2 regions of the Pseudarthrobacter sp. YAF2 genome follow, and region 1 is predicted to be linked to the other one. Evidence: riboswitches for the same ligand, from Rfam matches in the RefSeq annotation. Region 1 holds a riboswitch; the other holds the start of a gene.

What was found. A riboswitch is a leader RNA that binds a small molecule or an ion and turns the genes downstream of it on or off. The one in region 1 is predicted to bind glycine.
Region 2: linked by a shared signal. The riboswitch ahead of cycA (D-serine/D-alanine/glycine transporter) and the one ahead of AB4Y79_RS21030 (glycine dehydrogenase (aminomethyl-transferring)) in region 1 are both predicted to bind glycine.

The regions. Positions count from the first base shown of each region.
Region 1 covers NZ_JBFRDA010000029.1:25,784-33,160, forward strand. The annotation lists gene AB4Y79_RS21000 (DUF4193 domain-containing protein) at 1-138, shown strand, start outside; gene AB4Y79_RS21005 (AMIN-like domain-containing (lipo)protein) at 295-840, shown strand; gene AB4Y79_RS21010 (APC family permease) at 897-2,453, opposite strand; gene AB4Y79_RS21015 (Dps family protein) at 2,675-3,154, shown strand; gene AB4Y79_RS21020 (MFS transporter) at 3,237-4,796, opposite strand; gene AB4Y79_RS21025 (TetR/AcrR family transcriptional regulator) at 4,880-5,416, shown strand; glycine riboswitch at 5,527-5,623, shown strand; partial or broken gene AB4Y79_RS21030 (glycine dehydrogenase (aminomethyl-transferring)) at 5,810-7,377, shown strand, end outside.
Region 2 covers NZ_JBFRDA010000015.1:1,327-8,703, forward strand. The annotation lists partial or broken gene AB4Y79_RS15870 (glycine dehydrogenase (aminomethyl-transferring)) at 1-341, opposite strand, end outside; glycine riboswitch at 502-602, opposite strand; glycine riboswitch at 892-990, shown strand; glycine riboswitch at 991-1,087, shown strand; gene cycA (D-serine/D-alanine/glycine transporter) at 1,139-2,680, shown strand; gene AB4Y79_RS15880 (hypothetical protein) at 2,856-3,659, shown strand; gene AB4Y79_RS15885 (LamB/YcsF family protein) at 3,643-4,392, shown strand; gene AB4Y79_RS15890 (HNH endonuclease signature motif containing protein) at 4,420-5,985, opposite strand; gene AB4Y79_RS15895 (DUF445 domain-containing protein) at 6,142-7,347, opposite strand.

The DNA of each region.
Region 1 (7,377 bases):
AACGAGGAACTCACCGTCATTGTGGTTCCCGAGCAGTCCGACGAATTCACCTGTTCGTCCTGCTTCCTGGTCCGCCACCGGTCGCAGGTGGCCCGCGAAAAGGACGGCCTGAAGTACTGCCGCGACTGCGAGGGCTGACCCCTACCCGTTCTTTCCGGCGCCGGTTGCCCCTGTGGGGTGGCCGGCGCCGCGTTGTCTCACGCCGCCGTCGTTACCAAAATGCTCCCTCGTTTCCGGCTTCCAACGCTCCTACGCTGGAAGCATCCAATGGCTTTATTCCTGGCTGGCGCGGCAATGAAAAAATTCTCTGTTTGGCTCTCGGCCATCCTGCTGGCCGTGGGGGTGGGATTCGTGTCCTCGGGCCCGGCGTCCGCCGCCCCATACTGCGGCCTCACCTGGGGCTCGCTGGCGAAATCCGGCCAGGATACCGGTACGGCATCCGTCACGAACGTCAGGACGGGCCAGCACTACTGCTTCGACCGGCTGGTTGTGGACCTCAACGGGCCCGCCGTCTCCTACACAGTGCAGTACGTACCCCGGATCGAGCAGGAGGGCTCGGGGTCCGTCATTCCCGTCAGGGGCGGTGCACGCCTGCACATCAGCATCAAGGCCCCCTCCTACGACCAAAACGGGAACCCCACCTACACCCCCGGAAACACCACTGAACTGAGCAACGTTTCCGGGTACCAGACTTTCCGCCACGTGGTTTCCGCGGGAAGCTTCGAGGGCTACACAAGCCTGGGACTGGGCGTGCGGGCGCGCCTGCCGTTCCGTGTACTCACCTTGGATGGGCCGGGCTCCGGCTCCCGCTTGGTGGTGGACGTGGCGCACTACTGGTGACAACGAAAAAGGTGCCGTGCCCCGGGCGGGGCACGGCACCTTTCGTACTTACTGACCTATTCCGGGACCACCAGGGCGGGCGTGTCCTTCTTGAGCGTTTCGCCGCGGAAGAAGCCCGGGTGCGTGCGGGACACCACCAGCATGACGACGGCGCCCAGGGCCAGTATGCCGATGCCCAGGATGAACACCAGGCCCACACCGAAGACCTCCGAACCACTGCCGAACTCCGGCGCCAGGCTGTCCACGGCGGTCTGGACGAACACCACGAACAATCCCACCCCGCCCACTACAGGGCAGACCAACCGCAGCACGAAGTGGCGCATGCTGTTGAACAGGCTGTGGCGGAAGTACCAGGTGCAGGCCAGCGCCGTAAGGCCGTAGTAGAAGCAGATCATCAGGCCCAGGGCCAGGATGGTGTCATTCAGGACGTTTTCGCTGACCACATGCATCACCGCGTAGAACCCGGCGGACAGGATTCCGGCGGCAATGGTGGCGTAGCCCGGCGTCGCGAACTTCCTGCTGATCCGGCTGAACGGTTCCGGCAGGGCGCCGTAGTGCGCCATGGCCAGCAGGCTCCGGGACGGCGACATGAACGTGGACTGCAGTGAAGCCGCGGAGCTGGACAGCACGGCGAGGGACATCAGGATGGCGAAGGGGCCCATGATGGGGGAGGCCAGGGCCGTGAAGATGTTCTCTTGGTTGTCCGCGTTGTTCAGGCCGTTGCCGGTATCCCCGACGCCGGCGAACATCATGGTGGCGATGCTGACCAGGAGGTAGATGGCCAGGACGATCACGGCGGTGAGGGTGCCGGCCAGTCCGGCAGTCTTCTGGCCGTTCGCTGTTTCCTCGTTGACCGTGAGGCACACATCCCAGCCCCAGTACACGAAGATTGACAGCGAGATGCCGGCGGCAATCTGGCCGAACGTCTCGATCTTGGTGACGTCGAACCAGTCCCAGCTGAACGGGATTGCCGTTTCGGACGTGGACCAGTTGGCGAAGGCCATGGCAACGAACAGGCCCAGGACCAACAGCTGGAATCCCACCAGGCTGTATTGCACCACTTTGGTGGTGTGCAGGCCGCGGTAGCTCACCCAGACTGCCAGCGCCACGAACACGAAGCAGGTAATGACGTTCAGCGCCTTGTTGTCCGCGAGGCCTGCCAGCTCGGGGGAGCCTGCGACCTGGGACAGGAAGAGATAGAAGAAATCGACGGCGACGCCGGCCAGGTTGGACAGCACGACGATGTTGGCGGCCAGCAGGCCCCAACCGCCCATCCAGCCGATCCAGGGGCCGAACGCTTTGGTGACCCAGGTAAAGGTGGTGCCGCTGTCCGGGGAATCGGCGTTGAGTTCCCGGTAGGCGAGCGAGACCAGGATCATGGGGATGAAACCGATCAGGAAGATGACTGGCAGCTGGAGCCCGGCTTCGTTGACGGTGGGTCCAAGCGCGCTGGTAAGCGTGTAAGCGGGGGCGATGGTTGAAATGCCCAGGACGACGACGGCGAGGAGCCCGAGCTGGCCGCCCTTGAGTCCCTTGGCGCTGATGCCGTCCGCGGACGGCGCATGGGCATGGGGACCGGATTTTGAGGTACTGGTGCGGATTGTCTCTGTCATGGCACCACTTTCTGGAAGGCCGTGAGACGGAGGTCACTATATGAATGGCGTTCATTTAGTATGAGGGTGCCGGCCCTGTGATGCAAGACGCAATATGAATCACGTTCGTTTATGACTGATCTCCATAATTAGTAAGCTCACTGAGAAATTTCCGGATTGCCCACCGCAGGGCCGTCCGTCGCTGGTAGCGTCGGCCTTACTGGACCAATCGAGGAGGATGCATGAAAGCTTCACCGACCCTGACCAACAACCTGCAGGCTGTCCTGGCGGACCTGATCGAACTGCACATCCAGGGCAAGCAGGCGCACTGGAACATTGTGGGAACCAATTTCCGCGACCTCCACCTGCAGCTCGACGAAATCGTCGACGCGGCCCGTCAGTTCGCCGACGACACGGCCGAACGCATGCGCGCCCTGCACGCCCTGCCGGATGGCCGCAGCGCCACCGTTGCCGAATCCACCAGTCTGGCCCAGTTCCCCGAGGGGCTGATCAGCACCAAGGACGCTATTGACCGGATCGTGGCCGCCCTCGAAGCTGCCGTGGGCACCATGCGGAAAGTCCATGACGAGGTGGATGAGGAAGACCCCACCTCCGCGGATCTCCTGCACGAGTTCATCGCCCGGCTGGAGCAGTTCGCCTGGATGGTGCAGGCCGAAAACATGAAGCCCACGGCCAGCGTCACTGCCGCGGACTCCAAGTAAGCCACGCGTCCCGCAGTTGGACGTGTGGGCGCCCGGTACCGGAACTGATCCGGTACCGGGCAATTTTTTTGCCTTCGTTGGGTCAGGCGGCCTTCGGCACCTTGCGGAGGACGACGGCGGCCAGGACTGCCGCCGTCGCCATCAGCACCAGCCCAATCGCCGCCGTGATGTGCACGCCGGAATCGAACGCAGCGGCGGCGGCATCCCGGACGGCGTCGGCCAGCGGGCCGGGCAGGACGGCGGCCGCTTCCATGGCGCCGGCCAGCGTTTCCCCGGCATTGTGCAGCGAAGTCCCCGGGAGCATGGCGTCCAATCCGGCCGGGAGGTGCAGGTTGTGCTGGTAGGAGGCAGTCAGGATGGATCCCAAGACGGCCGTACCCAGCAATGAGCCCACCTCGTAGCCTGTTTCGGAAATGGCGGCAGCGGCACCGGATTTTTCCGGCGGAGCGGATCCCAGGATGAGGTCGTTCGAAATGGTTTCCGCCGTCCCCACGCCCAGCGCCAGGATCAGCAGCGCCGCCAGCAGCAGTGCGGGGCCGCCGTCGTGGTTGCCGAACGTCACCAGGCTGTAGCCCGTAGCGCTGAAAGCCAGGCCGGCACCCACCACATACCCCGGCCGCACTTTGCGGACCAGCGGCACCACCACCAAGCCGGCAACCACTGTGGCCGCGAGTGCCGGAATCATTGCCACGCCCGCGGCGGACGGGGTCAGGCCCTCAAGGAGCTGGAGATGCTGGGCAAGGAACAGGATGAAACCATTGAAGGAAAACAGGGCCAGGATGTTGGCACTGATGGCCATGCTGAACACCCGGTTCCGGAACAGCGACATATCCAGCAGGGGGTGTTCCAGGCGGTGCTGGCGCCGCACGAACACTACGCCCATCGCCAGGCCGAAAGCCATGCTGCCGAGGCCGGCCGGGCCTGGCCCCTCGGTGGCAATGTCCTTGATGCCGTAGACCGTGGGAACCATCACCAGCATGGACAAAAGGATGCTCGGGACATCCACTCTCCCCGGCGACGGGTCCTTGGATTCCGGGATCAAGATCCGCCCGAGCGCCAGCAGGGGAAGCATGAGCGGCACCGCCACCAGGAAAATGGCGCCCCACCAGAAGTGCTCCACCAGCCAGCCCCCGAAGATCGGCCCCAGAGCGGCTCCACCCGAAAAACCTGCCGCCCAGATGGCGATGGCCATCCGCCGGCGGTTGGGCTCCGGGAAGATGTTGCGGATCAGCGACAACGTGGATGGCATCAGCATCGCCCCGAAGAAACCCAGTGCTGCCCGTCCGGCGATCAGCCACTCCGCGGTGGGCGCAAAAGCCGTCGCGGCGGACAGGCCGGCAAAGCCCATGCTGCCGATGATCAGCAGCCGGCGCCGCCCGATCCTGTCGCCAAGGCTTCCCATCGACACCAGGAGTCCGGCCAATACCAGCGGATAGGCGTCAATAATCCACAGCAGGTGTACGCCGGAGGGTTCCAGGGCGCGGGTGATGGCCGGCAAGGCGAACGTCAGGGCGGTGTTGTCCACGGCGACGAGCAGCACTGGGAACATGAGGAGCCCCAGCGCGAGCCAGTCGCGCCGCGGGGAGCGTGTGGCTGGCCCGCTGGCGGGTGCGGGCGCCAGGGTTGAGGGGGAAGTCGTCATGGAATAACTATACCGTCCAGACGGTATAGTTTGAAATGCGGCGATTTCCCGTTTCTCCGCCGCCGCGGGGCATGATGGGAAGCATGCCTCGACAGCCAGTAGCCCGTGATGCGGTCCTTGACGCCTTCGAAACCCTGCTGATCGACGTGGGGGAGCGGGCGGCCACGCTTGATGCAGTCGCCAAGAAGGCCGGCGTATCCAAGGGTGGCCTGCTCTACCACTTCCCCAACAAGGAAGCGCTCATTGAGGTGCTGCTGGACCGGTTGGACGGGCTGGCCAAGGAGGACGCCGATGCCATGGCCGCGGCCGGCGAGGGGGCGGCTGCCTACTTCATTCGGTCCTCCGTGTGGGCGGACACTCCGCTGGACCGGGCCATCGTCGCCGCCACCAGGCTTGCGGAGGTGGCGCACCAGGAAACGCGGCGGCGTTTCGCAGCTATCCAGCAGCGGTGGCTGGATGAGATCGCGGCCGATGTGGGGCCGGGGCTGGCTAAGGCGGTCCTCTACATGGGGGACGGGCTGTATTTCAATGCCATGCTGTCCGTCGGCCCGGCGCCGCAAGGGGGAGCGGACGCTGACGTGGCGGAACTCCTGGCAGCTCTGGAGCGGCTCCGCAGGTAGCCTTCGCCATTTGCCGGGAAGGGTTGCGGCATAGGACAATGGAATGTTGTGAGGGCTGTCACCGGCCCGAATGATCCAGTACATGACTGGTCCAACAAGTGAATAGCCTTTGATCTGCGGCGGGAGAGTTCTGCCGGTGTACAGGCAGGCGCCGTAGGAGCAAATCCTCCCCAGGAATCTCGCAGGCCCCCGTACCGCCGCGGCGAGGCACCTCTGGAAAGCAGCAGGCGGTTCTCCTGTCCCGATTGGGGCGCGGAGCTGCTGTGCTCACCGACGGTGCAAGCGGGTCCTGCCAGGCAGGAACCGCGGAAACTCTCAGGTCCAATACAGAGCGGGGAGGAACCCGACTAGCTGTGGCGTACCCTGCGCCGCCTGAGTAAATGGAGTTCCTTCGTGCCGGTTAGCCCAGCCTCCACCACCTTCGTAGACCGCCATATTGGCGCGCGCCGCCAGGCCGACGTCGACACCATGCTCAAAGCCGTTGGCTACGACACTGTCGACTCCCTGGTTGACACCGCCGTTCCTAAAGTCATCCGCCAGGAAACCGCCCTTCGCCTGCAGGACGCCCTCAGCGAAGTGGAAGTCCTCACCGAACTCCGGAAGCTGGCCGCAAAGAACAAAACGGCCGTGCAACTGATCGGACAGGGCTACTACGACACCGTCACGCCGCCGGTGATCCGCCGGAACATCCTGGAATCGCCGGCTTGGTACACCGCCTACACCCCGTACCAGCCTGAGATCTCGCAGGGCCGGCTCGAGGCACTGCTGAATTTCCAGACCATGGTCCAGGACCTGGTGGGACTGCCCATCGCCAACGCCTCGCTGCTGGATGAAGCCACCGCCGTGGCGGAAGCCGTGCTGCTGATGCGCCGGTCCAACAAGGCCAAGCCCGCCGCCGACGGCAAGACCGTCCTGGACATCGACGTGCTGCCGCAGACCATTGCCATCGTCCAGGGCCGGGCCGAGGCGCTCGGCTTCGAGGTCGAGGTTGCGGACCTGTCCCAAGGCCTGCCCGAGGGCGACATTAACGGCATCGTGCTGCAGCAGCCCGGCGTTTCGGGCCGGGTCTGGGACCAGTCCGGCGTCATCGCAGCCGCCAAGGAGCGCGGCGCTCTGGTCACCGTTGCCGCGGATCTGCTGGCGCTGACCCTGATCACGCCTCCGGGCGAGCAGGGCGCGGACATTGCGGTCGGTTCCGCCCAGCGTTTTGGCGTGCCGTTGTTCTTCGGCGGCCCGCATGCCGCGTATATGGCTGTCCGCAAGGGCCTGGAGCGGTCGCTGCCCGGCCGTCTGGTGGGCGTGTCCAAGGATGACGCCGGTGTTCCCGCCTACCGCCTGGCGCTGCAGACCCGTGAGCAGCACATCCGCCGCGAAAAAGCGACGTCCAACATCTGCACCGCGCAGGCGCTGCTGGCCATCGTCGCCTCCATGTACGCCGTCTACCACGGCCCGGACGGCCTGAAGGCGATCGCCGAAACGGCCCACGGCCACGCCCGCAGCCTGGCTGCCTCGCTTGCTGCTGCGGGAGTCAAGGTCCTGCACCAGAGCTTCTTCGACACCCTGACTGTGCGGGTCCCCGGACGCGCGGCCGCCATCATGGCCGACGCCGAGGCACGCAGCATCAACCTGCGCCTCATCGACGCCGACACGGTGGGCATCTCCCTGGACGAAACCACGACGCCGGCCATCGTCGCCGAGGTTGCCGGGATCTTCGGTGGCACGATTGCCGATCACGCTGGCTTTGCGCTGGAGACCGCAGTCGAGCGTTCCTCCGACTACCTGCAGCATCCGGTGTTCAACACCCACCGCTCCGAGACCCAACTGCTGCGCTACATCCGCAAGCTCTCGGACCGGGACCTGGCTCTGGACCGGACCATGATCCCGCTGGGCTCCTGCACCATGAAGCTCAACGCCACGGCCGAGATGGAGGCCATTTCCTGGCCGGAGTTCGCCTCGATCCA
Region 2 (7,377 bases), on a different contig from region 1:
GGCTGGTACGGGGTGTAGGCGGTGTACCAAGCCGGCGATTCCAGGATGTTGCGGCGGATCACCGGCGGGGTCACGGTGTCGTAGTAGCCCTGGCCGATCATCTGGACTGCGGTCTTGTTCCTGCCGGCGATCCGGCGCAGCTCGGCAAGGACCTCCACCTCGCTAAGGGCTTCGCTCAGCTTGAGCGCAGTTTCCTGGCGGATGGACGCGGGAACGGCGATGTCAACGAGGCCATCCACGCTGTCGTAGCCCACGGCTTTGAGCATGGTGTCGACGTCGGACTGGCGGCGTGCGCCGATATGGCGGTCAACAAACGATGTTGGATGCGATTGAATCGTCATGAGGAACTCCAGTTCTGGCCGGCCAAGGATGGCACGGCATGGGATGGGTTCCTCCCCGCTCTGTATTGGACCTGAGAGATTCCGCGTTGCCTGCTCTTGGCAGGGGACCGCTTGCACCGTCGGTGAACCAAGCACAAGCCTGGTTGCTTTCCAGAGTCGCCTCGCCATGACGGTACGGGGGCCTGAGAGATTCCTGGGGAGGATTTGCTCCTACGGCGCCTGCCCGGTGTTTCGCCGGGAGGACTCTCCCGTCACAGCTCGAAAGGCTTATTCAAATGTGGGTGATTCGGCTCACAAGGTATCGGGATTAGCCGCCGGTGGCAAATCGGGCGACTGCCGCAGGGAGCGGACCCGGAACGTGGCACCCTTCCGTCCCGCGTGCGTCGGGACAAGTTTGACTTTCGATCGTGACGGACACCACACTGAACCCCGGGACTGGCGCCGCCGGTGGCCGGCTCAACGTATCCGGAGCGGCACACCAGCCGGCGCCCATCCCATCGCATGACCCGCCGCGGCCCCCAGGGCTGCGGCGTCCAACTGAACATGCCTTCGACCTGCGGCGGGAGAGCCCTGCCCGGTACATTCAACAGGCGCCGTAGGAGCAAATCCTCCCCAGGAAACTCTCAGGCCCACGTACCGCCGCGGACAGGCAACTCTGGAAAGCAGCCAGGCATGTCCCTGGCTCACCGACGGTGCAAGCGGCCCTGGGCTGCGGAAACTCTCAGGTTTACTACAGAGCGGGGAGGAACCAAATCTTTTGCGGCCCCGAAAAGGCCGCTTTATCGATGGAGTTCCTCATGGCGATTCATCCCCCCACGTCCAACGGCGAACCAGCCCGCAACCAAGGCGGCACTGCGGCAGCCCGCAGCGAGCCTCCCCACCTGGAGCGGCAGCTCACCAACCGGCACATCCAGCTCATCGCGATCGGCGGAGCGATCGGCACCGGCCTGTTCATGGGATCCGGCAAGACCATCTCCGCGGCCGGACCATCCGTGATCTTCGTGTACATGATCATCGGCTTCATGCTCTTCTTCGTGATGCGGTCCATGGGCGAACTGCTGCTGAGCAACCTGAACTACAAGTCCTTCAGTGACTTCGCGGCTGACCTCCTCGGACCGTGGGCAGGCTTCTTTACCGGCTGGACGTACTGGTTCTGCTGGGTGATCACCGGAATCGCGGACGTCATCGCCATTGCCGGCTACTCAAAGGAACTCTGGCCGGCGCTGCCGCTCTGGATCCCGGGCCTGGCCACCGTTGCCATCCTGCTCCTGCTGAACCTCGCCACCGTCAAGGCTTTCGGTGAGACCGAGTTCTGGTTCGCCCTCATCAAGATCGTCGCCATCGCTGCCCTGATTATCGTGGGTCTCTTCATGATCTTCACCGGTTTCCAAAGCGACGCGGGCACTGCAAGCTTCACCAACCTGTGGAGCCACGGCGGGTTCTTCCCCAACGAGTTCATGGGCTTCGTGGCCGGATTCCAGATCGCCGTGTTCGCCTTCGTGGGCATCGAACTGGTGGGCACCACCGCGGCCGAGGCCAAGAACCCCGAACGCACGCTGCCCAGGGCCATTAACGCCATCCCCGTCCGCGTGCTGCTCTTCTATGTCGGCGCGCTGGTCATCCTGATGGCCGTCACTCCGTGGACCCAGTTCGCCGCAGGCCACAGCCCCTTCATCGGCATGTTCTCCCTGGCCGGCCTTGGTGCCGCAGCCACGGTGGTCAACCTGGTGGTCCTCACCTCGGCCATGTCTTCCGCGAACTCCGGCATCTACTCCACCTCCCGCATGGTCTTCGGACTGGCCCAGGAAGGCGACGCCCCCGGCATGTTCGGCCGCCTCTCCACGAGGAAGGTGCCCAGCAACGCACTGTTCCTGTCCTGCGTCCTGCTGCTGTCCGGCGTCGTACTGATGTATGCCGGCCAGGACGTTGGCAAGGCCTTTGAAATGGTGACCACCGTGTCAGCCGTCTGCTTCGTCTTCGTCTGGTCGATCATCCTCGCCAGCTACATCTCCTTCCGGCGCCGCCGGCCGCACCTGCATGCGGCGTCGAAGTTCAAGATGCCCGGTGGCATCCCCGCCGTATGGGTGGTGTACGCGTTCTTCGCTTTCGTCCTGTGGGCCCTGACCACCCAGCCCGACACGCTGGTTGCACTGCTGGTAACGCCCATCTGGTTCGTCGTCCTTGGCGTGGCATGGGCCATCCTGCGCCGCCGGCCCGCCCATCTTGCCCGCTTCGAGGTCTTCCGGGCAGAGCTGCGCGCGGATAACGCTGCGGCCGGGCGCAGTGGTGGCCAGGACGCCGGGGCGGCAGAGCACGAGGTCCAGCAGGCCAGGAAATAACGGCCGACGGCGGGTTGCAGCGGCGGCGGTGAGGTCCAGGTGCTGCATCCTGCCGCCGCAGCCGACCGGCCGGGGAGCCGCAGACCCGAAAGTTCAGCATGCTTAGTGTTCATCCGCATAGGATGGAAAAGCACGGCAGCCCAACCGCTGCAGGTCGATTTGAATGAAGGTGACCATGGCCCGGCGCAGCAATCCCGCAGTACGCATCGCACAGGAAACCGCCCACAGCGCAATGTTCGACGCCGACGGCAAGCCCAAGCCCGGTATCCACAACATGCTGCTGAAGGCAGTGCAGATCCAGCGGCCCCTGGTGGTCGGCTATATCCGCAGGCTCCAGAAGAAGCATCCCCGGGCCACCGCCGCCCAGTTGGCGCACATCGCAGAGCGTGACTACCTTCGGGCCGTGGCCGGCGGGGGCGCCCTGGTGGGTGCCACCGCCGTCGTCCCTGGTGTTGGAACTGTCGCCTCGCTGGGACTGTCCGCGGCCGCCACCGTCGGTTTCCTCGAGGCCACAGCTCTTTACGCAACGTCGCTGGCTGAGCTCCACGGCATCCGCCTCACCAATCCGGAAAAAGCCGGCACCATGGTCATGGCCATCATGCTCGGTGAGGAGGGTACCGCCCTGCTGGGCACGCTCACCGGCCAGGCAGCCGGCAACAGCGCCGGCAACGCCTGGGGGAGCGTCCTCTCCAGATCGATGGTGGTGCCGGGCTTCGGGAGCGTCCGGAAGCGGGTCCAGGCGGCCTTCCTGAAGAACCTCCTGAAGCGCCAGGGCACTGCCTTGTTCGGCCGGGCCCTGCCATTCGGGATAGGGGCTGTTGTGGGCGGAGCCGGTAACCTCATGATGGGCCGCGCTGTGGCCAAGAACGCGCGCGAAGCGTTTGGGCCGATGCCGGATACCATTCCCGGCGAGCTGACCGCCGCTGCCGCGCCGGACAACCTGACGCTGGAAGGCAACACACTTGGATCTCAACGCTGACGTAGGTCAATCATTCGGCTCCTGGACCGCGGGTGGCGATCCGGCGATGTTCCAGTTGGCCACCAGCGCCAACGTGGCCTGCGGCCTCCACGCCGGTGACCCCATCACCATGCTTGACAGCTGCCGGGCGGCCTACGACCTGGACGTCACCGTTGGGGCGCACCTTGGCTACCGCGATTTGGCCGGCTATGGCCGCCGCTCGCTGGACATGAGCTTTGACGAGCTCTTCGGTGACGTGCTGTACCAGCTGGGCGCGCTCGACGGCGTGGCCCACGCCGTGGGTGCCTCAGTGGACTACGTAAAGCCGCACGGAGCCCTGTATGAGGCATTGATCCACGACGCCGAGCAGGCCTCCGCGGTGGTCGCGGCAGTCAACGCCTACGATCCCGGCCTTCCCTTCCTGGGCTTCTCTGGCTCGGAGCTGTTGAAGCAGGCCAAGGAAGCCGGTCACCCGGTGTTTACGGAGGCCTTCGCTGACCGCGCCTACCTCGGCGACGGCAGCCTGGTGCCACTCTCGGAGGAGAACGCGGTCCTGCACGACGTCGATGCGGTCGTCGAACGCGCCGTCCGCCTGGCAACTCAAGGCGATGTGGTGGCCGTGGACGGAACCGTGGTTTCGATCCGCCCGGATTCGCTGCGCCTTCAGGGCGGGAGCCCTGCCGCGGTAGAAATGGCGGCCCGGATCAGGGCAGGACTTGAGGCCGCAGGCGTAGGACTGGAGTCCTTCGCGTAGGGACCTGTCGCGGGACGGCAGGCCGAGTCAACCGGACAGTGCGAACGGTTTGGTGAAGAACTCCGCCCACACCGGGTCCTCGGGTGAGAGGTCGTGGAGGTCTATGAGTTTGTCGTCGTCCGGTTCCCACTGCGGGAGGTCTTCCGGGCTGGGATCTACACCTTGGGTTACAGCGGGCATCGGGAAAAGTCCCGCCGGCCAGTGGGTTGGTTCGGGGTCTGGGTGTTCGGGGTTGTAGTGGCGGCCTGTTGGTGAGGTCCAGCCCGGAGAGCGGTTATCCGTCGCGGGGTCGGGGATCCATGGCCGGGCGTGTTTGAGCCGGTGATGTTTGGGGCAGAGTTGTCCCAGGTTCCGGACGTCTGTTCTACCGCCGTGTTCCCAAGCGGTGAGGTGGTCGGTGTCGTTGTCCGGGGTGCGGTTGTTGCAGCCGGGGAAGGTGCATTTTCCGTCTCGCATCCGGATCCACTGTTTGATGGTTTCGGGGAGCCGGTAGCGGGTGCGGCCGATCTCCAAGGGGGCCCCGTCGCGGGGGTCGACCAGGACCCGGAAGAACGACTCCGCCCCGTCCGCGACGAGTTTGCGTGCCATGGATGCTGGGATGGGGCCGTGGCCGTCCAGTTCTGCGGGTTCGTCAGTGATGCCGAGCAGGGAGAACACCGGCACCATGACCAGCACATCGGCCCGCGGGGTGGGGACTTTGCCCATTTCCGTGGCGGCTCCTTCAATCGGAGCACTGCGGGTGTCAGCGGTGGTGGCGTTTCCTGCACCGAGGAGGAGCGAAGCTGCGACGTCGGCGCGGAGCTGGGACAGCGTCCGCTCTTCCGTGGGGCCTTGGAGGCCGCGGGCGGTGGCGGTGGTGCGGTTCCAGATGGCGCAGGCGGTGTCGCCGGGAAGGCAGAGCGAGATCCAGGCCATGCCGTCCCGGTCCGGGCTGTAGTCCATCCGCCGGTCCGCCACCTCCTTCGCGTGCCGCTTCGCCAATGTCTCGGGATGGTGGCGCTCCCGCCAGGCGCGGACCTTGGCCCGGAACCGGGACGGCGCGAGTTCACCGGGCGCAGCGCCGCGGGCCGGGTTCGGCGCGTCGGGGTCGAAGAAGTGAGCCACCAGCCCGCCGGCACCGGCCGGTGAAAGGCCTTCGGTCTCGTCAGCAACAATTTTCGCGTGCGGCCAAGACAGGTCCCCGGCAGACAGAGCCGCCAGGACCGGCGGCAGGGCGCACACCCGCCGGGACTGCTCCACGAACGCGCCCGCAGCGCCAGAGCTGATGGTCAGGACCCCTGCGATCTCTTCTACGGCAGAAATCTCGGCATACGTCCGCTCATGCACCGGCGCGTCCGGGGCAAGCAGTGCCTGCTGCAACCCAACGCACTCCACCGCGTCCCGGGCTTCTACGGCGGCCAGCCGTGCCTTCAAACGGGACGTTACCTCCAGCCGTTCCAGCCGGAGCTCGTACCGCCGCTGCAGCACGTCAACACCGGCACCAACACCAACCCCCGCAGCCAGTAAAGCGTCCTCACGATCCAGCACATCAAGGGCAGCAACAGAGGCATGGATACCCTCCAAAGCCACCCCACTACTGCCGCTGATCGTCATGGAAACATCATCCATCGAGGCACCGACATTCTGACTTGCGGCCTACTCCTGACGTACGCACCCTGCTCGTGTCCTGCAATGTCGGTTACTGCCAAGGCGCCGCGCACGCCCAGCCTCGTGCCGCCGTCGTACGTCTTTGCGCAGCGCAGAAAAACGTTACCCAAAGATCAGCTGCGCCACCGTGAAGATCGCCAGCCCTGCCAGGGAACCCACCACCGTCCCGTTGATCCGGATGAACTGCAGGTCCTTGCCCACTTGCAGTTCGATCTTCTGCGAGGTCTCCTCCGCATCCCAGCGTGCCACGGTGTCCGTGATGACGCCGGCGATGTCCGAACGATAGGTCCTGACCAGGTAGCCCGCTGCGTCGCCGATCCAGGCGTTGACCTTCCCCGCCAGTTCTGGGTCCTCGACCAGCCGCGACCCGAAGTCCCGGACGGCTGCCTTGAACTTGATGGTGAGTTCGCTGTGGGGATCGTCCACGGCCCCCAGCAGCGCATTCTTGACGGTGCCCCACGTGCGGGACGCCAGTTCGCGCACCTCGGGGTCCCCCAGGACCTGCGCCTTGATGTCCTCCGCGCGGGCGATCATGGCCGGGTCGTGCTGAAGGTCCTGCGCGAGGTCGTTCAGGTACTTGTCGATCGACTGCCGCACCTGGTGGTTGGGGTCGGCCTGGACGGCCCGGACGAACTTCAGGATCTCGACGTACACCTTGTCGCCCACCAGGCCGTCAACGAACTGCGGCACCCACGTGGGGGAGCGGTCGGACACCAGGCGGCTGACCGTCTCGTGGTTGTCGTCCACCCAGTCTGCGGCGCGGTCCACCATCAGGTCCACCAGCGTGTGGTGGTGCCCGTCATGGAAGATCCGCTCGGCGAGCCTGCCCACCGGCGGCCCCCACGGCGGGGTGAGCAGATGCTTGCGCACCATGCCCTCGATGACTGCCTGGACGTCGTCGTCATTCAGGACCTTGAAGGCGCCGCGGATCACGGCGGCCCCCTCCTTGGCCACCCGCTCCGCACCACCTGGCGTGGCCAGCCACTGGCCGGCACGGCCGGCGATGTTGACGCTGGCCAGCTTGTCCTGGACCACCTGTTCGGAGAGGAAATTCGTCTCCACGAACTCGCCCAGGGAGGCCCCGATCTGGTCTTTCCGGCGGGGAATGATGGCGGTGTGCGGAATCTTGATGCCCATGGGGTACTTGAACAAAGCGGTCACGGCGAACCAGTCGGCCAGCGCACCCACCATGCCGCCCTCGGCGGCCGCACGAACGTACTGCAGCCACGGATAGTCCTTCTGCAGGGCAAACGCGAAGACAAAAATCACGGCCATGGCAATCAGCAGGCTCAGCGCCAGCAGCTTCATCTTCCGCAGCGCTGCCGCCTTTTCGGCGTC